3 regions of the Cytobacillus sp. Bva_UNVM-123 genome follow, and region 1 is predicted to be linked to each of the others. Evidence: riboswitches for the same ligand, from Rfam matches in the RefSeq annotation. Region 1 holds a riboswitch; each other region holds the start of a gene.
What was found. A riboswitch is a leader RNA that binds a small molecule or an ion and turns the genes downstream of it on or off. The one in region 1 is predicted to bind cobalamin.

Region 1 (7,292 bases):
CTCACAAAATGGGAAAAATAAAGAGGAAAAGAACAATCAGTACATAAAATCTTTATGGATTTATGTGTTTTTTAGTCTGTTTCTGATTCCATTTGTACTTATGGGTGACAATTATCTTTTCCAAATGAGTCTCTTCTTTGGGATCTTTACCTTTTTTGTCATGACCTCCATGATTGCCGATTTTTCTACTGTTTTACTAGACATCCGTGATCGAAACATTCTGTTTCCGAAGCCGGTTGATCGAAAAACGATTAGTACTGCAAAAATGGTGCATGTTGTCATTTATCTCTCTTTCCTTACGATAGCGCTTGTCAGTCTCCCTTTGATTGTTGGGCTTGTTAAAAATGGTTTCATGTTTTTCCTACTCGCAGCTGTAAATATCATCCTCATTGACCTGTTGATCGTTGGGTTAACCGCCCTTATCTATTTAGTTATCTTACGATTCTTTGATGGGGAAAAATTAAAAGATATTATTAATTATGTCCAAATTGGGCTGTCACTTATGATCATGATTGGGTATCAATTACTTGTTCGCTCATTTCAGCTCATTGACATAACCGTTTCGCTTGAACCGCAATGGTGGCAAATATTTATCTTTCCAATGTGGTATGGGGCAAATATGGAAATGATGATAAATGGTGCCTATCAACTGTTTCACCTATTATTTTCAGCTTTAGGAATCCTAATTCCTCTCCTATCCATTTGGGTTTATATGAAATTTAATCATGTTTTTGAACAAAATCTTCAAAAACTTACTTATCATGGGAAAGCAAAGGAAAAGAAACATAGTAAGCTTGGTCATTTGTTCCTTAAAATTATTTGTCGCTCAAATGAAGAAAGGGTCTTTTTCCGATTTGCCAGTTCCATGATGAAAAATGAACGAGATTTTAAATTGAAGGTCTATCCATCTTTAGGTTTTTCTATCGTGATTCCTTTTATTTTTATCTTAAATGGTTTTGACACCAATTTTGAACATCTATCGACTAGCAAATCATATTTAACAATTTACTTTAGCTTGATCATCATCCCAACCATCATAATCCTGCTGAAGTTTTCTGGAAAATATAAAGGGGCGTGGATTTACAGGGTTGCACCGATACAACAACCGAAACCGATATTTAGTGGTACGATAAAGGCGTTTATCTTTAAGTTGTATTTACCCGTGTACTTGCTTTTAAGTGCAGGATTTATTGGATTATTCGGCGTGAGAGTTTTGCCAGATCTTATCGTTGTATTTTTAAACGCCTGCATTTATGCTGTCATTTGTTTTATGATACTTAAAAAATCTATTCCCTTCTCAGAGCCTTTTGATCAGTACAATCAAAACAGCAACAGTGCCATTATATTCGGTTTAATGCTCATTGTTGCATTGTTTGCTGGTCTGCATTTTATCAGCACTTTGTTCACTTTCGGAATCTATCTATATATGGGAATTGCTATCATTTGTTTAGCTGCTCTATGGAAACTAGCTTTCAATCTTACTTGGGAAAAGATGATTGAATAATTCGTTTGGTACTGGAGCAATATACGCCACACAAGTTAGGATTAAAACCTAAACGGGCTGTCCCAAAAGTGGACAGCCCCGTTTTTTATTTCAACTCTTATGTATCGAAAAGCCATTTGAATCTACGCTATTCCGAAGTATTCCTACCCTGAGAATTGCTTGGAAGCAAAGAGTAAACGTTCGTATCATATGGAACATTATTTTGATACATATAATTTCTAAGAACGCCTTCTTTTTCAAACCCTAATTTTGTTAATAATACATTAGATGCCTCATTTTCTGTAAACACAACTGCCCCAATACGAGTTAAATCAAGTTCATTAAATCCGTACGATATAACTTTTAAAACCGCTTCAGTAGCATATCCATTTCCCCATTGTTCAGGTAAAAGTGCATATGCAATTTCAGCTCTATTATGTTCGGAAGACCAATCATGAAATCCAATAGTCCCAATAATTCCTTCTTTTTCTTTTATGGCAATCCCCCATTTAATTCCACGTTTTTCCCTGTAGTTATCTGAAAAATTCTTAATTATATTTTTAACTTGTTCTATACTTGTTAATGGGTTTTGCCCATAGTAACGCAATACATCCTCATTTGAAAAACAATCCAATACACCTTGTGCATCATCTTCTATTAGTTCTCTCAAGATTAGTCTTTCTGTTTCTAATATCGGAAACATTCGCTCACTCCTTTTTGCATAATTCTATAAATCTTACAATGCATGATCACTCAAGTCCACAAAAAAGTTTTCTTTAAAGCTTGATCATAAATACTTCGCAAATTTTTGGTTTAAATCCATACATCATTTTTTATCCCTTACTTTAAGTATTTTAACACTCTCTGAAAAGCATTATTTAATTACTTTGCAATTGGACAGAAAATGATATAAGTATTTTTGTTCGTATTTCTAGATTTAGGACTTCCGCTCCATTAAAGTTCATATTTAATAGATTTACTTTTGATTTGAAGAATGATAAACTTAAAACTATCGAAAAACAATATATGGTATTCGTTTTATAAAGGTACTACTAGATGTAGTTTAATAGGGAAGTTCGGAGCAATACCGACGCTGTCCCCGCAACTGTGAAGCTGACGATGATTCAAAGCCACTATGCATTCGCATGGGAAGGGAATCGGAGAATGAAGCAAAGCCAGGAGACCTGCCTATATAAAACAGATGTATCATTTCTTCGGGGATTGAGAAATGGAGACGTAACCATTTTTTTATTTCTGAACGTTTCCATTTTATGCTATCTCTTTCCATAGAGGTAGCTTTTTTATTTTTACGAAAAGAGGGATTACATGAAACTTTATACGAAAACAATTTGTCCTAAATGTCTTTGGGTAAAATCCGAATTACAACGTGTGGGGATTGAAGCAGACATCATTAATATTGATCTAGATGAACAAGCAAAGCAAACAATTATGGAAGCAGGTTTCTTGACTGTTCCTGTTCTTGAATTCGAAGGAAAGTTTTACGGTGATATTAAGGAAGTTATATCCCAAATTGAGCTGATTGCACAATGATTGCTTATGCCAGTCGAACTGGCAATGTACGATATATTACCTCCAAATTACAGGCCGAATCCATTGAGATTTCTGAGGAATTAATGTTGGATAAGCCTTACCTATTAATTACCTATACCGATGGGTTAGGTGAAATTCCTGTAAAGGTTGTCCGTTTTTTAGAACAAAACGCAAACTTATGTAAAGGTGTAGTGGTTAGTGGAAATAGTAACTTCGGTCATACGGTATTTGGCGGTGCCGGCGATAAGATTGCCACGATGTATCATATACCCCTAGTGCGCAAATTAGATTTACGAGGATATCAGGCTGATTATGAAACTATTCAACAGTTTTATGAAACGAGGGTGATAGGATGAAAACATATTTAAAGCTAAATAATGATGTCCTTAATCGTTATAGCACAACAGGACAATTAGAGTTGGAAAAAGACCGTGAAGCCACAAGGCGTTACTTTTTAGAATATGTAAATGTACGTCTACGTTACTTTATTGATATTGAAGAAAAGATTCGTTATTTAGTAGATGAAGGCTACTATGAAAAAGAGTTTATTAACATGTATGACATGGATTTTATAAAAAACATGTATAAAAAAGCTTATGATTATCACTTCCGTTTTCCATCATTTATGAGTGCTAGCAAGTTTTATGATAGCTATGCCATGAAAAGCCGTGACGGGGAGGAAATTCTAGAAAAATATGAAGATCGAATTGTGATCATTGCCTTGTATTTAGCACAAGGCAATACGGAGCTAGCAGAACGAGCAGTGGAAGTCATGATGGAGGCTTATCAACCTGCTACCCCAACTGCTTTAAACAGCGGGAAGAAAGCACGCGGCGAGTTAGTTAGCTGTTTTAAATTAACAATGGATGACTCGATGAATAGCATCGCAGAAAATATCGGATATTGTTTGGAATTATCACGTCTTGGCGGCGGGGTTGGGGTGAATTTATCCGATTTGCGTCCATTAGGTGACCCGATTAAAGGCATTTTAAACCGTGCCAGCGGGGTGCTGCCTGTTGCAAAGCTTTTAGAAAACTCATTTAGCTATTCTAATCAGCTAGGACAACGAAACGGATCGGGAGTGGCCTATTTAAATATTTTTCATGCAGATATCGAAAATTTTATTTCATCGAAAAAACCGAATGCCGATGATAAAATTCGCCTGGCAACACTATCAACAGGGATCATTATTCCGAATGTATTCTTCGAACTAATGAAAAGAGATAAAGATATTGTGTTGTTTAGTCCATACGATATTTATAAAGAATATGGCAAACGAATGTCTGAGATTTCAATTACAGAGATGTATTACGAATTACTAGATAATCCTAATATCCGTAAAATCAAACGGCTTAATGCAAGAAAGCTTTATACAGAAGTAAAAAAGGCACAATTTGAATCTGGCTATCCGTTTGAAATCTTCGATGATAATGTCAATGACGTCCATCCCCTCAAAAAAATGGGCCGTGTGAAAATGTCTAATCTATGTACGGAAATTTTACAAGTACAGCAAACAAGCATGATTACTGACCAAGATAAACCAAACGAATACGGCTTAGATGTGTCCTGTAATTTAGGCTCTATTGATATCCATACAGCTAGTAAGGTAAAGGATTTTGAAAAATTAATTGATACAGCTATGCGTTTGCTAACGAATGTTTCGCAAATGACCGACATCAAAAATGTGCCATCTGTTAGCAAGGCTAATAAATTAATGCATTCTGTAGGACTTGGTGTGATGAATTTACACGGACATCTTGTGTCACAAGGAATTCTATACGGTTCAAAGGAATCAATTGCATTTATCGACTGCTTTATGGAAGCAATGAACTATTATTCACTGAAAACATCAATGGAAATTGCTAAAGAACGCGGCAAATCATTCTATCGCTTTGAGGATAGTGATTATGCATCAGGAATTTATTTTGATTCATATGTGAATAAAATGGACCAAGAACTAGCACCTGTTGTGATAAAAGCACTCGGTAATATACCACTCATCACTCAAAAGATGTGGCAGACATTAAAGGAAGATATCATGCAATATGGCTTATTTCATTCATACCGTTTAGCGATAGCGCCAACGGGCAGTATTTCCTATATACGTAGCTGTACTGCTTCCATTGCTCCTTGTACGGAGCGTGTTGAAATCCGTGATTATGCTGACAGTCGCACGATCTATCCAATGCCCCATTTAACAAATGATAATACACATTTATATGTAGAAGCTTACGACGTTAATCCATATGATTTGATTGATTTATATGCTGCTGCCCAAAAACATGTCGATCAAGGAATTTCGATGACGCTTTATGTCACTGACAATTGGACAACCGAGCAACTGGCGAAAATTTATATTTATGCTTGGATGAAGGGCATTAAGTCAGTTTATTATGTTCGTCAACGATTACAAACATTAGAGGAGTGCGTAGCATGTCAAATTTAACCTATGAGGCGGTCAACTGGAATAAGCCAACAAGTGAACTTGCTCAAGTGTTTTGGGATCAGCAATGGAAGCAAATTTGGTTCCCAGAGGAAATTGCCGTAAGCAAAGACGTTAAACAGTGGCAAAGCTTTGAACACCAGGATACGTATAAAAAAGTTCTTGCTGGGTTGACATTACTTGATACAGTTCAAACAAATATTGGCATGAATCATATTGCTGATTATGCACCTGATTTACAGGAAAAGGCTGTTTTCACAGTTTTTGCAGCCTTTGAAGCGATTCATGCGAAATCCTACTCCTATATCTTTACGACACTTTGTACGAACAATGAAATTGATGAGCTTTTTGACTGGGTAAAGAAAAATGAGTATTTGCAATACAAATCAAAAAAAATTGGCGATGTTTATAACAGTATTGAAGAAGGAAATCCGGAAAGCTTATGGAAAGCATTATTTTCGTCTGTCATGCTTGAATCCTTCTTGTTTTACTCAGGGTTTTTCTACCCACTATATTTAGGTGGACAAGGGTTCCTGCGTAATAGCGCAGAGGTTATTTCGCTTATTTTGCGAGATGAATCGATCCATGGTGTGGCTGTTGGTTTTTTTGCGCAAAATATTTTCAAGGAATTTACGAAGGAAAAGCAGGATGAATTGAAAGTATGGGGCTATGAACTATTACTCGATCTGTATCAAAATGAAATGTTATATACTGATGATGTATATGCTGAAACAGGCTTGTCACCAGAGGTTAAAGCATATGTCCGCTATAACGCAAATAAAGCGTTAATGAATGTCGGCTTCGAGCAAATGTTTCCAGAGGAAGAGATTAATCCAATTGTTATGAATGGCATTCGCAATGAAGGCTCGACATATGATTTCTTTTCACAAAAGGGCGCTACTTACTCGAAAGCAAAAGTAGCTCCTATAACAGATGACACCTTTAATTTTAACTTTCTTCAGCAGAATTCTCTTAACAATGTAAGTGAGAGATGAATGCGAATTGAGTATCTAATTTAGTGGGTGTCCAAGCTCATGCTGAATAAAGTTAAAGCCTCCGGCGGATGCCTCAGATTTTCAAAGGAAGTTTATCGAGCAAGCTCGATAAAATCTGGGCGCAATTTCGTCAAGACGAAATTTATTAGAGAGAAATTGATTAGATAGGGAGAAGCAACATGAACTTAGAAGTAAAAATCAAGAGAATTCATGCTGATGCAAAGCTTCCTTTGCAAGCAAATCCAGGGGATGCGGGAATGGATCTGTATTCAATTGAAATGGTTGAGATCCCACCTGGAGAATCAAGATTAATTCAAACAGGGCTGCAAATAGAATTGCCAAAAGGAACGGAAGCACAAATACGCCCTAGAAGTGGTCTAGCTCTAAAACATAGTGTGACGGTACTGAATAGCCCTGGGACGATCGATGAAGGATATCGAGGAGAAATTGGCGTTATTATGATTAATCACGGAAAAGAAACTTTTGTAATCGAGAAATCTATGCGTTTAGCTCAAATCGTTATTCAAATGGTTCCATTCATTCAGCTTACAGAAGTAAATGAATTATCTCAATCTGTACGAGGGGAATCCGGATTTGGTGCGAGTGGTACAAAATAAAAGGGATTCCTTTGAACATTTTAATTGGGTAGGAATGGTGGAAAGAGCATGTTTTGATCACACTCAAAACTGCTCTTTCTCTTTGTTCAAGCTTTCTGCTATCCTATCGAATCATCGCTCTATTTTTTCTAAGCTCCTTACGTCCAGGAGCCGATTAGTATTTGGTGGAAGAACTAGTTTTGTCTGGATTGTTCTTGAGCGTT
Region 2 (7,292 bases), 1.2 Mb from region 1:
ATGAATCGAAAAGCTTTGTAGTCCATGAAGAATAGGCTCCTAACTTTTTCAATATTAAACGCAATAGCAGTTTTAATATGACCTCGGAACATTGAAAGTATTCCCTCTCAAATGTAAAATGCCCACTTAAAGTGGGCGTGAAAGCTATTTATTTTGATTATTATCAGGTAGTAACTCTTTTGAGAACTCTGTTAAATCAGCCATTTTAGGTGTTTGGCCCATGCTTGGTACTTTGAGGTTACTCATGAGATTTTGAACAGAATTTTGAATTGTTCTGTTTCTATTTCTTTTTATTCCAAATGCGGCTGCACTAACAGCAAGACTTAGCACAGTTGTCCAAAGTATCCCTCGATTGTTTCTTTTTTTGCGAAACATATTGAAACGATTTTGTGTTCTTTTCATGTTAAAGAGAGCGGAAACCATCTTATTCAATTCAACCACTTCCTTAATAAAAATTGGAACGCAAAAAATCCACCTTCCACGATCTAATATTTGCCTAAACAAGCGAGCTCATGCAAGGAAGATTTTGCTTAAAAGCTGAATTTCAGGACATATTATCAGTATTAAATGAACTTTACTCAACAGGTCAAAGTTTACCAAAGCAAATTTGTTTGTTCGGAGGAATATCGAATGGACTTTTTTTTCGGCCAGGAAACGCTTACGACTATGCAATGGATCTTAAGAGCTATCATTGCTTATTTTTTTATGCTCCTTATTACGAGAGTAATGGGACAGCGTTCCATTTCACAATTAAGCTTTCTTGACTTTACAATGGCTTTAATAATAGGAAATATTATTTCTCACCCACTTTCTGATGAACGACGTGGATTAAAGGGTCCTATCATTACAATGATTGTCCTCGCCATATTATATTTATTGAGCATTTTTTTAACTTTAAAATGGGCAAAGCTTAGAAGGTTTGTTTTTCCAGAAGCTTTTCCATTAATTAAAAATGGTCAGATCTTATCTGAGAATTTGCGCAAAGCAAGGATTTCAATAGATGATTTATTATCAGCAGCTAGAAAAGACAAAATCGAAGATATTAGAAAAGTTGCACTAGCCTTGTGGGAGCAAGATGGCCACATTTCATTTTTTTTGCTTCCTAGTCATCAAACGGTTACTAGAAGTGATGTAAATCTCGTGCCACAACCGTTTGATTTACCAAAAATAATTGTTCGAGAAGGTGTCATTGATAATGAAGAATTAAAGCAGGTGGGGAAGGAAGAAAATTGGCTAATTCATACTTTAAAAAAAACGCATCAGGTCGAGGTAAGTGACGTATTGTTAGCAACAGTTGATAAAAATGGTGAGCTAACCATCTTTTTATATAAATAAACTTCCACCGCGTTACTCACGTTTTTCTCAAATTAGAATAGTAATGATTGTAATTCGATTCGTGTAGTGGAGTGATTAAAATGGAAAATCATCAAGATAAATGGGATAAGGATAACCAAAATAAATTTTCAGACAGAGCATCTTTAATACGTAGCCTTGAAGAGCAAATAGAAGTTGCTGTTTGGCTGCAAGCATTTGGGCAATTAAGTGAAGCCATTTTATTATCTAAGCTATTATTTATTAGTGATAATGTTGACTCTCATGGCGAGCAAAAAATTGTCGTTGGAAATTGGGTGCAAGCGTTAGGACAAATAATGGAAGCTTTAGGGGTATCACAAGAATTGTCTACAATTGATAAAGAAATGATCTTAAATGCACAAAAATTAGCCATTGCAGGCAGCTTTATTCAATCATTTGGAGCCCAGATCGAAGGATTTGGAGGAGTTGAAGTAATTCAGGAGGAGAAGGAAGGAGCAGAACTTTTTGTTCCTTAAATAATCCCGTTAATCAACCAAAAGAAGTATTAAAAATTTTCACGAAAATCTTATAAAAAAATCCAAAAAATATTTTTCATAAATGTATTGACATATATTAAAATAAAATGTTATATTTAAAAATTGTTTATTTTTATTCAATATGATACCATATATATTGTAAGTATATATGGAGGTGGAGAATTTGTTTCAAATTGGAGACAAGGTTTTTTATCCGATGCATGGGGCAGGTATCATTAAAGCCATAGAAGACAGAGAAATTCTTGGCAAAACCCAGGAATATTACGTGATTACTATCCCTATTAGTAAGATGGATATCATGATTCCTTTGGATAAGATGTCGAAATCGGGTGTTCGGGCCATTGTTGATCTTGAGACAATGAAGGATATTTTGTATGATTTTCATCATGCAGAACCAAAACGCTCACTTCCGTGGAAAGAAAGATTTAATGCAAATATGGAGAAAATGAAGACAGGTAAAATGAGTGATTCTGCTGAAGTAGTGCGAGATCTATTGTTTCAAAATAAGGAAAAAACCCTTAATTCAAGTGAGAAACAAATGCTTCAGAACGCACAAAGAAATTTAATTAGTGAGTTAATTTTAATAAAGGATATATCAGAGAGCAAAGCGGCTGACTTATTGAAAATATCGAGTTAAGAAGGGCACACCACCATCAAATGATTGGTGGTTTTTTATTTCGCAAAAGTGGCTGACAAAAGAAAGAAGTTTATGGTAGAATAAGAAAAATACTATATATACGATAGTATATAAGTGAACACTACTACATATTGATTTAGATATTAGATATTAGGTGTCTTTTCTTAGACTTAATAGGGAATTTGGTGTGAAGCCAAAGCTGTCCCCGCAACTGTAAGTGTGACGAAATAAGCAGACCACTATATGATTTTTTATATGGGAAGGGCTTAAAGTAGAGTGAAGCACGAGCCAGGAGACCTGCCTAGATCGCGGATGAACGAATGGTTATAGATCGTATTGTCCCGATAAGTTCAACAAACCATCAAAAACACAGGTGGATGGTTGACTTTATCTATTATCCGCTTCTTCGGGTGAAAGAAGATGGGGTAAGTGAAATTCATACATATGATGCTTTATTTAGTATGTCTTCTTCCTATCCTAAGTTCACCTATGGTGGGCTTTTTTTATATGGAAAGCCTACCTAATTTAATAGTTTCTGTTTAATCATTTGGGAGGGAAAAGGATGAATAAGTTGGTTTTGGAAAACGCAGTGAGGGATGAATTATTAGATGCATTCAAAGATATCGTTGAGGTAAATAATCAAGATCTCCTTCAGGAGAATGCAAATGTAGATGGTCAATCACCAATGGGGCAAATGGGAAAATTCGCATCAGAAAGTGGAAAATATTATGCAAAAGAATGTCTGCTCCGTTCGGAAGTTAAACAAGCCATTGATGAAAATTATCTTCATCCACATGATTTAGATTTTCTTCCAACTGGCACCACAACATGTTGTCAAATTCCTTTAGGGAAAATCTTAAAAAATGGATTTAATACTGGGCATGGTCATATGAGAGAGCCGAATGATATTGGCAGCGCCATGGCGTTAGCCTCCATTATTTTTCAGTCCAATCAAAATATGCAGCATGGAGGGCAAAGCTATCCGATGTTTGATTTTGATTTAGCTCCATATGTACGAAAAACATATGAGAAAACGATTAAGCGGCTTCACTCCTATCCGACAACCTTTACGGAAGAAGAAATGAGTGAGCTAGCATGGCAGGAAACCGATCACATTGTTTACCAGGCATGTGAGGCATTTATACATAATTGTAATAGTATGCATTCAAGAGGTGGGGGACAAGTTCCATTCGTCTCGATAAATTACGGCACTGATTCATCAAAAGAAGGAAGAATGGTTGTAAAAAATATATTATTAGCCACACAGGCTGGATTAGGGAAAGGGGAGACACCGATTTTTCCAATCCAAGTGTTTAAAATGAAAAAGGGTGTCAATTTTTCGAGTGGTGAACCAAATTATGATTTGTATTTATTAGCTTTAAAAACAACAGCAACAAGATTATTTCCAAACTTTAGTTTTCTTGATTCAACCTTCAACCGTCCATTTTATAATGGGACACCTGAATCAGAAGTATCGTACATGGGCTGTCGAACGAGAGTAATGGCAAATCTCCATGGTGACGAGAATAGTATTGGGAGAGGGAACTTATCCTTTACTTCGATTAATTTAGTTAAACTTGCTTTAAACTATCCAACCTATGAAGCATTTATTGAAAAATTGGATCACTATTTAAATATAGCTATTCAACAATTATTAGATCGCTATCATTTTCAAATAAAGAAAAAAGCACGTCATTTTCCATTTTTATATTCACAGAACGTTTGGAAGGATAGCGAAACCTTAACCGAAAATGACACGCTGGAACAAGTGCTTAAGCATGGAACATTGAGTGTCGGTTTTATCGGGCTGGCAGAAGCTTTAGTTGCATTGCTAGGCGAGCATCATGGAGAAAGTGAAGACGCTTATCAAATCGGTTATCAAATTGTCCAATTCATGAGAGACAAAATGGATGAAGCGGCTGCCCAATATAAGCTTAACTTTTCGCTCATTGCGACCCCGGCAGAAGGGCTATCTGGAAAGTTTACGAAACGTGATCGTACTGAGTTTGGTAAGCTGAAAGGAATAACAGACCGTGATTATTATACGAATTCCTTTCATATACCCGTTTACTACGATATTAAAGCAATCGAAAAAATTAAAAAAGAAGGGTCTTTCCATTCACTTTGCAATGCCGGACATATTTCTTATATTGAATGTGATGGGGATGTATCCAAAAATATACCGGCATTAGATACAATCGTGAAAGCAATGGCTTTAGCCGATATGGGCTATGGCTCCATTAATCACCCAGTAGATAGATGTAAGTGCTGTGGCTATTCTGGAATAATTGATCATGAATGCCCAAGCTGCGAAAATAATGATGAACAACATATCGAACGGATTAGAAGGATAACAGGCTATCTTGTCGGGGATATGAGCAAATGGAATTCCGCGAAATTTAGTGAAGAGAGAGAAAGAGTGAAACACCGATGATGGTGATGAATATTCTCCATGATTCTGTTGTTGATGGAGAAGGGCTGCGAACGGTTATCTTTTTCGCAGGGTGTCCGCATGGCTGTTTAGGCTGTCACAATCCTTCGAGCTGGAATATGAGCAACGGCAAGGAAATGTCTATCGATGAAATAATGGGTGAAATTGAAAACAATCCATTAACAAATGTAACTTTCTCAGGAGGAGAACCATTTATTCAAGCAAAAGAAATAGCTAAGCTGGCAGAAAGAATCAAAAAACTAGGAAAAAACATATGGGTCTATAGTGGGTTTACTTACGAAGAAATCATTAAAGATTCTACCAAACGACATTTATTGAACTTCTGTGATGTCCTTGTAGACGGGCCTTTCAAAATGGAAGAAAGAAATTTATCATTATTATTCAGGGGAAGTCATAACCAAAGAATCATTTACTTAACGGATAGAGGGACAGGTACCCTATCCAATAAGATTAACGATCAAGTAAGGTTTTATTTTTAAGAAAAGTTGGTTTTGATTAAACAAAAAATTGCCAAGGGGAAAGGACAAGGGACCTGTCCCCTTGTCCTTATTGTTCACCTTTAACGGCTTTTTCTTTCTCAAATAATACGATTAATCCAGGTAATAAAATACCTCTAATTAAGAATGTATCTAATAGGATTCCAACTGCAATGATGAAACCGAAAACAAATAGTAGTTCAATCGGCTGGGTCATTAATACGGCAAAGGTTGCGGCAAGGATTAAGCCTGCAGAGGAAATGACTCCACCTGTATTTGCGACAGCAATTTCAACTGCTTCTTTAACCGAATGTTTTCTTTTTTCCTCTTGATACCTCGATATTAAAATAATATTATAGTCAATTCCGAGTGCAACTAAGAATACAAACGAATAAAGCGGTACACGGTCACTAATCGTTTGAATATCAAAGAATAAATTAGTAAGAAACATCCCTAAGCCGAGAGCAGCCAAGAAACTAATTAAAATGGTTCCCATCATATAGATTGGCATTTTAAATGATTTTGTTAAAACGATCAGCATCCCAAAAATGAGAACCGTTTCTAATAGGACAATGACGATTAAATCCCTATTGTTGATTGAACGCTCGTCAACCTTTTTAGCAGTTTCGCCTGCGAAGTAGAGCTCACCTGAAACTTTGCTGCCAGAGATAATTTTTTCAGCATTGCTTCTAATTTCTTCTAAAGCGTCTATCATTTCAATTGCATAAGGACTTTCTTCAAATGTCAGACTATAATTAATTACTTTTCCCTCTTCAGCCATGCCGTTCACACGAACATTGCTTACGAGCGGCTGATTGGCCAGCTCTTGCTTTAATGCCTCCTTTTGTTCATCTGTCATCACTTCATCTGCTTCGAATAAGACGGTCGTTGGAGCCAGATCCCCTTTAGCAAAATTCTCCTCCAAAATTTCATACCCTTGTCTTGAAGGCATATCTTCTGGGAAGGATTTCATTGTGTCAAACTCATACTTCAAATTGAACATATTGCTTGCGGAAATAAGGAGGAAAATCCCCATTAATGAAACGGAAAGAACAGGTTTTTTTACAACAAAGCGGCCAATTCGGCTCCAAAAAGAATTTTTCTTAATGGTTGTTTCTCCGACACGTGGAATTTTCGGCCAAAATGATTTACGTCCAAACAGTGTAAATAGGGCAGGAACAAGCGTGATGGACGCTGCCATTATAATAACCATCGTTGTCCCGAAGGTCGGGGCAAAATTACGATAATCACCAAACTGTGCAAAGAACAAAACGAGCATAGCTGCAAGTACAGTTCCTCCAGAGAAGAACACTGGCATGCCAGTTTCTCGCATAGCCGCTTTCATCGCTTCGAATTTACTTTCATGATTTTTGAGTTCTTCACGATATCGCGAGAAAACGAATAATGAGTAATCAATGACAGCTGCAAATAAAAGAATTGTCATAATCGAAAGCGTTTGATTGCTCATCTCTAGTCCGGCAGCGCCCATTAATCCGAGTGTTTGCATAACGACTTCATAAACGAAGGCAGCAGCAAGCAATGGAATTAAAGCTAGTAACGGTGACCGATAAATAATGACTAATAAAATTAGAATTAACCCAACTGTTGATAAAATTAAGACGACATCCGCTCTAGAAAAAAGATCAAGAGAGTCGATTCCAATTCCTGCAGGACCTGTCACATAAAGAGTTAAATCTGTTTCGGACGAGACGATTTCTTCGATCTTTTCTTTTGCTAGTTTAATTTCTTTCGTCTCAAAAGAAGAATCAAATGATAAAGGAATTAATGCTGTTGACTTATCTTCAGAAAAGAAGCCAGAAGCAGCTTGTGGAGGAATAGAAGATAAAGGAATAATTTGCTCTACTCCTTTAATATTT
Region 3 (7,292 bases), 2.1 Mb from region 1:
TCTGTACCATTTCTTCAATTGAAACTAGCTGCTTTCCATTCAAATGTCCACACTTCTTTGGCAGTTGTTGGTCTTCAATTTGAACGGCAGCAACATTAGCTTCAGCCATTTCCCTTGCCGTACGCGCTACATTAAGAACGCCGCCAAAACCAGTATCAATATCAACCAATACAGGCAAATTCGTCGCACGCACTAAATCTCTCGCCCTATCAGCCATTTCAGTTGATGTGACAATTCCTAAGTCTGGAAGTCCTCTGCTTGCTGTATACGCGGCACCAGATAAATACAGGGCAGAAAAACCTGCCTTTTTTGCGACAAGTGCCGCCATCGCATCATGAGCTCCCGGTATTTGCAAAATGTCTTTGGATGAAATAAGTTTACGAAATTGATTGGCGAGCTCTTTTTGAGTCGCCGCCTGATCGACAATCCAAGCCATCTAAAGGTCCTCCTTTTAGAGCAAAAACAACTCTACAAATTGATTTACTTGCATTTTTTCAAGGGTTTCCTGCTCAAAGCAGACTGCTTCAATTTTTCCTTGATGCTTGCTCGGATAATGAGTTTTCAGGTTGCTAGAGAACTTATCAATAATTTTTGGAATGGCTTCTTCTCTGCGGAAGCGGTGTCCCAATGGATATTCGCATTCAATTTTTTCAGTAGAAGTCCCATCTTTAAAATGCACCTGAACCGCATTAGCGATTGAGCGCTTGCTCGGATCGAGGTAATCAAAGCTATATTGCTTGTTTTCAACGACTATCATCTTTTCTCTTAAACTGTCAATTAGCGGATCTGATGCCGTTTCTTTTTCATAATGCTCTGCTTTGATATCTCCTTTGATCAGGCCGATCGCTGTAATATACTGCAAGCAGTGGTCACGATCAGCTGGATTATGAAGAGGGCCTTTTTTATCGATAATTCGGATTGCTGATTCATGGGTTTCAATGGTAATGCAATCAATCTCATCAAGTTGGTCCTTCATCTGCGGATGCAGCTTAATCGCACATTCTGCTGCCGTTTGGGCATGAAATTCTGCCGGATAAGATACTTTGAATAGCACATTTTCCATTACGTAGGAATCAAGCTTTCGGCCAAGTTTCAGTTCCTTCTGCTTGAACAAAACATCCTGGAAGCCCCATCCTGGAGCTGATAGGGCTTGTGGATAGCCCATTTCTCCTTTAAGGGCCATCATAGCCAGATGGACTCCTCTGCTTGTCGCATCCCCCGCAGCCCATGACTTTCGTGATCCGGTATTTGGCGCATGTCGATACGTGCGAAGGCTGGAATTGTCTATCCAAGCGTTGGATAATGCATTGATGATCTCCTTACGTGTTCCACCCAGCATTTTTGCAACAACCGCAGTAGTAGCAATTTTGACAAATAACACGTGGTCCAGTCCGACACGGTTCAAGCTGTTTTCAAGTGCCAGTACACCTTGAATTTCATGTGCTTTGATCATCATCTCTAATACTTCACGGACAGTTAAAGGCTCTTTCCCTTCTGCTAAGTGTACACGACTTAAATAATCTGCTACCGCTAATATGCCGCCAAGATTATCTGAAGGATGACCCCATTCTGCAGCTAGCCATGTATCATTAAAATCTAGCCAACGAACCATACAGCCAATATTAAAGGCTCCACGGACTGGATCCAGCACATACGACGTCCCTGGCACCCGACAGCCATTTTCAACGGTTGTCCCAGGTACAATCGGTCCAAGTAACTTTGTACATTCAGGATAGTTTAATGCAAGGATTCCGCACCCAAGGGTATCGAGCAATACATAGCGCGCTGTCTCAAACGCTTCAGAGCTTGTGATTTCTTTATCGAGCACATAATCGGCAATTTCCTGCAGTAATACATCTACTTTCGTCTGTTCCTTCGTCTTATTCATTTGGATCTTCCTTTCTTTTCAGCTTTGTAGAATAAATAATTCTCTATTACTTTAATTGGCTGGACGAGCTCCAGTATAGTGCACACGCGGCCGGTAAAGTCGATTATTGGCATGTTGCTCTATGACGTGAGCACATAATCCAACTGTTCTGGAACTGAAGAAAATAGGTGTATATAAAGGAATCTCAATGCCAAGCATCCAGTAAACAGGTGCCGCGTAATAATCCAGGTTCGGGTAGAGCACTTTCTCCCGTTCCATCATTTTCTCCCCAGCTTCACACATTCGTAGAAGAAGGTCATCCCCTTTCATATCCGAAAGCTGCTTGAGCGCTTCTTTCATCATAAGTGCTCTAGGGTCCATCTTCTTCATGTATACACGGTGTCCGAATCCCATAATTTTTTCTTTATTCAGTAGTTTTTTCTCTAGCATTTTTTCGTAGCCTGCAACTGTCTTTGCCTCATTTAACATATACATGACTGCTTCATTCGCTCCGCCATGCAAATTTCCTTTTAAAGATGCAACTGCACCAGTCAGGGCACCATACAAATCGGATTGTGTTGAAGCGATCACTCTGGCTGTGAAAGTTGAGTTGGGCATTTCATGCTCACTGTATAAAACGAGCGAAAGGTCAAATATTTTCTCTTCCATTGGAGAAGGCTTTCTCCCTGTTAGCATATAAAAAAAGTTGGCACTGTAGGATAATTCATTGAGTGGCTCAATCGGTTCTTTGCCATTAATAATGCGGTAGCTATTGGCCACAATATTAGGGACTTTTCCTAACAACCCATATGCACGATTTTTATTAGCAGAAATAGAACGGTCATCAATTTGGACATCAAAGCCTGCAATTGAGGATATCCCTGTCCGAAGTCCGTCCATTGGATGCGTTTCTTTAGGAAGTAATTTAAAAACATTTAATATCTCTTCAGGGATTTCATATTCACTTTTAAGTATTTCTGCAGTCGAGGCCTTTTCTGTATCAAGTGGCAATTCGTCTTCAAGCAAAAGATGGACAATGTCCAGATACTCTTTCGTTTGGGATAATTGGATAAGGTCGTACCCTTTAATAATGATCTGGCTAGCAACAGTATCTAGAAAAGATATGTTCGTTTCTGACGCCACAACCCCTTCAAGTCCCGGAAAATAGTTTATTTCAGTCTCCATTCTTCTTCCTCTCCTCCAAATAGATCCTGTTTTATGATCATGTAAGCCTTTTCAACATTTTGCATAAGAATTTTTGTTTCTTCTAGTCCCTCTTTACGGTCTGTTATTTCTCTTACTAGCTGCGCATATTTTTCTTGAATTGTACAAGATTCGGCTAAATTGTAATTATCCATAATGCACGTTTTAAAAGAATTAATAAAGTCGTTTACTGATCCCAACAAAGCTGTCCTCCTCCAAAATGAGGTCTTCATAAAAATTAGTCCAATAAAAAAACAACTTCCTAAAGAAGTTGTTAAGTTACGAACGAATACCTAAATAAACATGTCTATTATAAAATAGAAAACATGCTCCACTATTCCGCACTTAACACCCCCTATCCGCGTAGGTATTGATGTTTGCTAAAACAGGCAGGTCTCCTGGCTTATGATCATCGCTTTTCGATCCTTCCCATTTCCGTTTTACAGGAAACAGTGGCATTTTCGAATTGCTCCCAATTACAGTTGCGGGACAGCGCCGGACTCTAACCGACTTCCCTTTTAAGAGGTAAAACACATAATTTTACTTCACCTGTTTCTACACCTATTTAATTTTACATATTAAACATATCAATTTTTCGGAAAATTTACAATAATTTTATAAGATTAAGTAGAAGAAAGCCTGACTAATTTACCCTTCGTTGGAGTACGACAATAGAGTTGGCACAAATATTTTTCAATATACGAGAGGTGCTTCAGTTGCAGACAAAACCCTTTTTCATAGATTACAAAATTATGTTATTCCTCAATTTCACTAAATCTCTTAATTCTATCTCTTATTTCATCCATAACACATTGGAAAAAGAGCCATTGTTTCACTAAATAAATTGCGTTATTAGTTGGTTAAACTTCTCACGTTCTTCCCAAAAAAGGCCATGACCACTATATTGAAACGGAACAAGCTGTGAATTTTTTATGTTTTCATTTAGTTCCTTAGCCTGTGCATATGGAATAACTTTGTCATGAATACCGTGAGTGATTAAAGTAGGGACATTAATTTTTGGAAGATCCGCATGTAGCTTTTCATCTCTTAATGTGGTTATAATAGCAGCTGTCGACCAACTTGCTGCTTGTAATCCCATTTGTAAAAACCAGTCTGAAAATGGTTTAGTTATATATTGAAAGAAAAATCCATCTGTTACGTCCTGCATCATTTTGGGCCGGTCATTTAAAGTTTCTTTAAGAAAGTGATGAGCGACTTCTGCGGTAAATCCAGTTGGAGCAGCAGCATCAATAAGAACAAGCTTTGATACACCAAAACCGTTGTGACGAGACATATATCGAATTGCGATAGCCCCACCGGTTGAGTGACCTACAAGTGTAAAATTGTTTATTTGAAGTGTACCAACAACTGTGCGAATATCATCTGCAAGTCTATTAAAAGTATAGCCTCCCATTGGTTTATCCGATTTGCCAAAGCCCCTCCAGTCTATACCAATACAACGATAGCCCATAGCAGGAAGAACATTAAACTGATATTCAAACTGTTTATGGCTTAGCGGCCAGCCATGTAAAAATACGATGGTCTTATTTCCCCCCTGGTTAACATCTTCTACATATAAATTAACACCTGGCTCTATATTCACAAAGTATCCCATGAAGATTCCTCCCTAGTTAATATGGTTTCAACAATACATATTCATTTTGAATAACAAAGATGAGTACCTATTCCAGTTGTAGGCTAGAGAAGTGAAAAGGATGGTGTTTATTGAAATTTCTTGTCCTTTAACATAAAAAAGAGCGTCATTCTTGCTGTAGAATCACGCCTGATTGCCGAAAGTGTTATTCGTTTTTTTCAATCGTATCAGATCCAAAATTTCGTCAATCCTATAAGTCTTTTTTAAAACAAATAATACGGTTTACTTCACTAAATCCCAAATTAAGATGCACTGCTAAGCTTTCTTCATTATCTAATTCACAGTCACTAGCAAATTCATGACATCCTCTATTCTTAGCCCAATTCTCACAAGCATTCACTAATTTCTTAGCTAAGCCTTGTTTACGAAAGTCCTCTTTTACATAAAGTCCCTCTAAATATCCTGCTGGACTTGAGCTTGTCCCTTCAACATAATCATATCGAAGTTGGCATTGCGCAAACCCAACCGTTTCGTTGTCATGAAAAGCTAAAAAAACCTTCGCATCTGGCTGGGCTATAAGATGTGTCATTTCTTGAATAAATTCCTCTAACGTGTGATCAGGCCAAAGTAATAAAGCTAGGTGTGCAGCTTCTTTTGAATCTTGTAACGTAGCCTCTTTTAGCATAAAAAAACCTCCGAATCTCTTCAATTCTTCTTTTGCATTTTTTTAATGGGAAACCTATAGTATGAAGTTCTCCTAAAAATCACTTTATTCTTATTAAACTAAATCTGTATGATTCCTTATAATTCTTTCTTACATTTTACCATTATAAAATTTATTGGAGGCTTATTTTTCATGTCCTTACTTGGCTCGTCCATTTCTGAAAACTCTACTAGACCATATTTTCCAAATTCTTGTTTTATAGTGTCAGAATCAAAAAAGAACATTTTTACGCCTTCCATTATCTCGAAATAGTTTTCATCCAATTGTTTGCCCTTACCAAACATGGGAGCTTTTTTTGAAACAGTTGTAAATATCATATATCCATTAGGCTTTAACTGATTATAGCAATCTTTAATAAACTTAGCTCTCTCACGATTATTCAATAAGTGAATAAGTGCATAGCAGAAAATACCGTCATAGAGTTTATTATCAAAAGGCATATCAGTTACTGAACCATGAAAAATGTTCATATCAAGACCATTTTGCCTCGACAAATCAATTGCTGTTTTGGAAATTTCAATTCCTGTAACATTTATTCCACTGTCAATGAAAACTTTTGCATTTCTACCATATCCAATACCTGGTACTAGAATTTCCTTAACATTCCTTTTAAGAAAAAAGTCTTTTGTTATAATTGCGGAGTCTGTAGCTTCAAATCCCCACATCGTTTGTTTTTCTATAAAACTTGATTCCCAGAATTCCATAAAATTTTCTATCTCCTTTGTGTTTTGCTTGAATTGGGATGCTATATTGTTTAACGTTAATATTTTCTTAAAGATGTAATTCTAATTAAAACTATATTTGGTCGATATCATTTTGTAAACTTTAAAACCTGTTGTAATAGCACCGTTTCACCTAAATTTAATGCCCTGCCGTTTCGATCAACATCTTCAAACGAAAAAAATTGTGGAATAACTAATGGAGATTTACTTGGTCGCCCAAGAATCGTAAAATCCAATGTACGGAATTTTTGTACTAGACATACACCATTCTCATCTAAACTCCCCGCACCCCCAAGAATTCTGGCAAATTCCTGACATAAGCTTCTTCGATTTTCCCAATTCATTATGCAACCCTTATCTTTCTATATTCGTATCGAAGGGTACCCATAAAAAAAGAGTTACCTCCTTCATAATAGAAATATGAATTTTTTAGGAATGTGAAATGGACAAGGGTTTAGGAGCAAGTAAATTATTTTTTTCTTTCGAATTTTGCAATGAGAGTGTTTACTCCGAAATGCTTTTTTAAACAAAAAGGTGAAAAAAATAAACGTATCTATGGGATTAGTCTATACAACATGAATACGAAAGGAATACTGTATTACTGTGGAAACTAAAAAGAGAGTTTTATGGCTTAAAAGAAAAATACAATTAAGAAGGAGGAGACATCTAAGCGAGAGAAAACAGGAAAAGGATTGGATTTATAAAGGTAATTATTGATACCAAACAGACACAAAGATAATGTATATCTGAATTTAAAGCTAGAAATGCTTTCAAAAACTTCAGTAACGAAGGAGTCGATAAATATGTCAAGAAGAAATAATAGAAATAGAAATACAAATGTAAATGTGGATTTTGATACAGATTTTGAATCGGAGATAAGAAATAGAACGAACACAGAAGCAGAGGCAGATGTTCGAAATACCGATAAAAATACAAACGTTGCACGTGCTAATATTACGAATTCAGGTAATTCTAGGGTTGATATCAATCTTAATAGCCGTAGTAATGCTAAAGTGAGAGCAGAACAAGATCAGGAAAATGACCAAGATCAAGATTTAAACATAAATATAGATCTTGAAGAAGAAAGAAGAAGACGTCGCCGTCGTCGTTAATAATTGAACAAAAAGGTGGGATGGTATGATGATCCCACCTTCACTAAAATAAAGTAAGACTTTTTTCCTT

Region 2: linked by a shared signal. The riboswitch ahead of KDN24_RS22245 (hypothetical protein) and the one ahead of KDN24_RS01625 (glutaredoxin family protein) in region 1 are both predicted to bind cobalamin.
Region 3: linked by a shared signal. The riboswitch ahead of KDN24_RS12215 (hypothetical protein) and the one ahead of KDN24_RS01625 (glutaredoxin family protein) in region 1 are both predicted to bind cobalamin.

The regions. Positions count from the first base shown of each region.
Region 1 is NZ_CM177772.1:309,813-317,104, reverse strand. Features, by position in the region: gene KDN24_RS01635 (hypothetical protein) at 1-1,504, shown strand, start outside; gene KDN24_RS01630 (GNAT family N-acetyltransferase) at 1,632-2,186, opposite strand; cobalamin riboswitch at 2,511-2,689, shown strand; gene KDN24_RS01625 (glutaredoxin family protein) at 2,810-3,034, shown strand; gene nrdI (class Ib ribonucleoside-diphosphate reductase assembly flavoprotein NrdI) at 3,031-3,390, shown strand; gene nrdE (class 1b ribonucleoside-diphosphate reductase subunit alpha) at 3,387-5,480, shown strand; gene nrdF (class 1b ribonucleoside-diphosphate reductase subunit beta) at 5,468-6,472, shown strand; gene dut (dUTP diphosphatase) at 6,652-7,089, shown strand.
Region 2 is NZ_CM177772.1:4,327,753-4,335,044, reverse strand. Features, by position in the region: gene KDN24_RS22270 (undecaprenyl-diphosphatase) at 1-26, opposite strand, end outside; gene KDN24_RS22265 (hypothetical protein) at 145-432, opposite strand; gene KDN24_RS22260 (DUF421 domain-containing protein) at 631-1,335, shown strand; gene KDN24_RS22255 (DUF6944 family repetitive protein) at 1,416-1,829, shown strand; gene KDN24_RS22250 (CarD family transcriptional regulator) at 2,014-2,487, shown strand; cobalamin riboswitch at 2,623-2,806, shown strand; gene KDN24_RS22245 (hypothetical protein) at 2,808-3,011, shown strand; gene KDN24_RS22240 (anaerobic ribonucleoside triphosphate reductase) at 3,050-4,921, shown strand; gene nrdG (anaerobic ribonucleoside-triphosphate reductase activating protein) at 4,918-5,418, shown strand; gene KDN24_RS22230 (MMPL family transporter) at 5,486-7,292, opposite strand, start outside.
Region 3 is NZ_CM177772.1:2,452,542-2,459,833, reverse strand. Features, by position in the region: gene prpB (methylisocitrate lyase) at 1-436, opposite strand, end outside; gene prpD (2-methylcitrate dehydratase) at 452-1,888, opposite strand; gene mmgD (citrate synthase) at 1,940-3,052, opposite strand; gene KDN24_RS12215 (hypothetical protein) at 3,037-3,270, opposite strand; cobalamin riboswitch at 3,442-3,638, opposite strand; gene KDN24_RS12210 (alpha/beta fold hydrolase) at 3,906-4,685, opposite strand; gene aac(6') (aminoglycoside 6'-N-acetyltransferase) at 4,915-5,349, opposite strand; gene KDN24_RS12200 (class I SAM-dependent methyltransferase) at 5,466-6,092, opposite strand; partial or broken gene KDN24_RS12195 (DUF1259 domain-containing protein) at 6,221-6,454, opposite strand; gene KDN24_RS12190 (hypothetical protein) at 6,914-7,222, shown strand.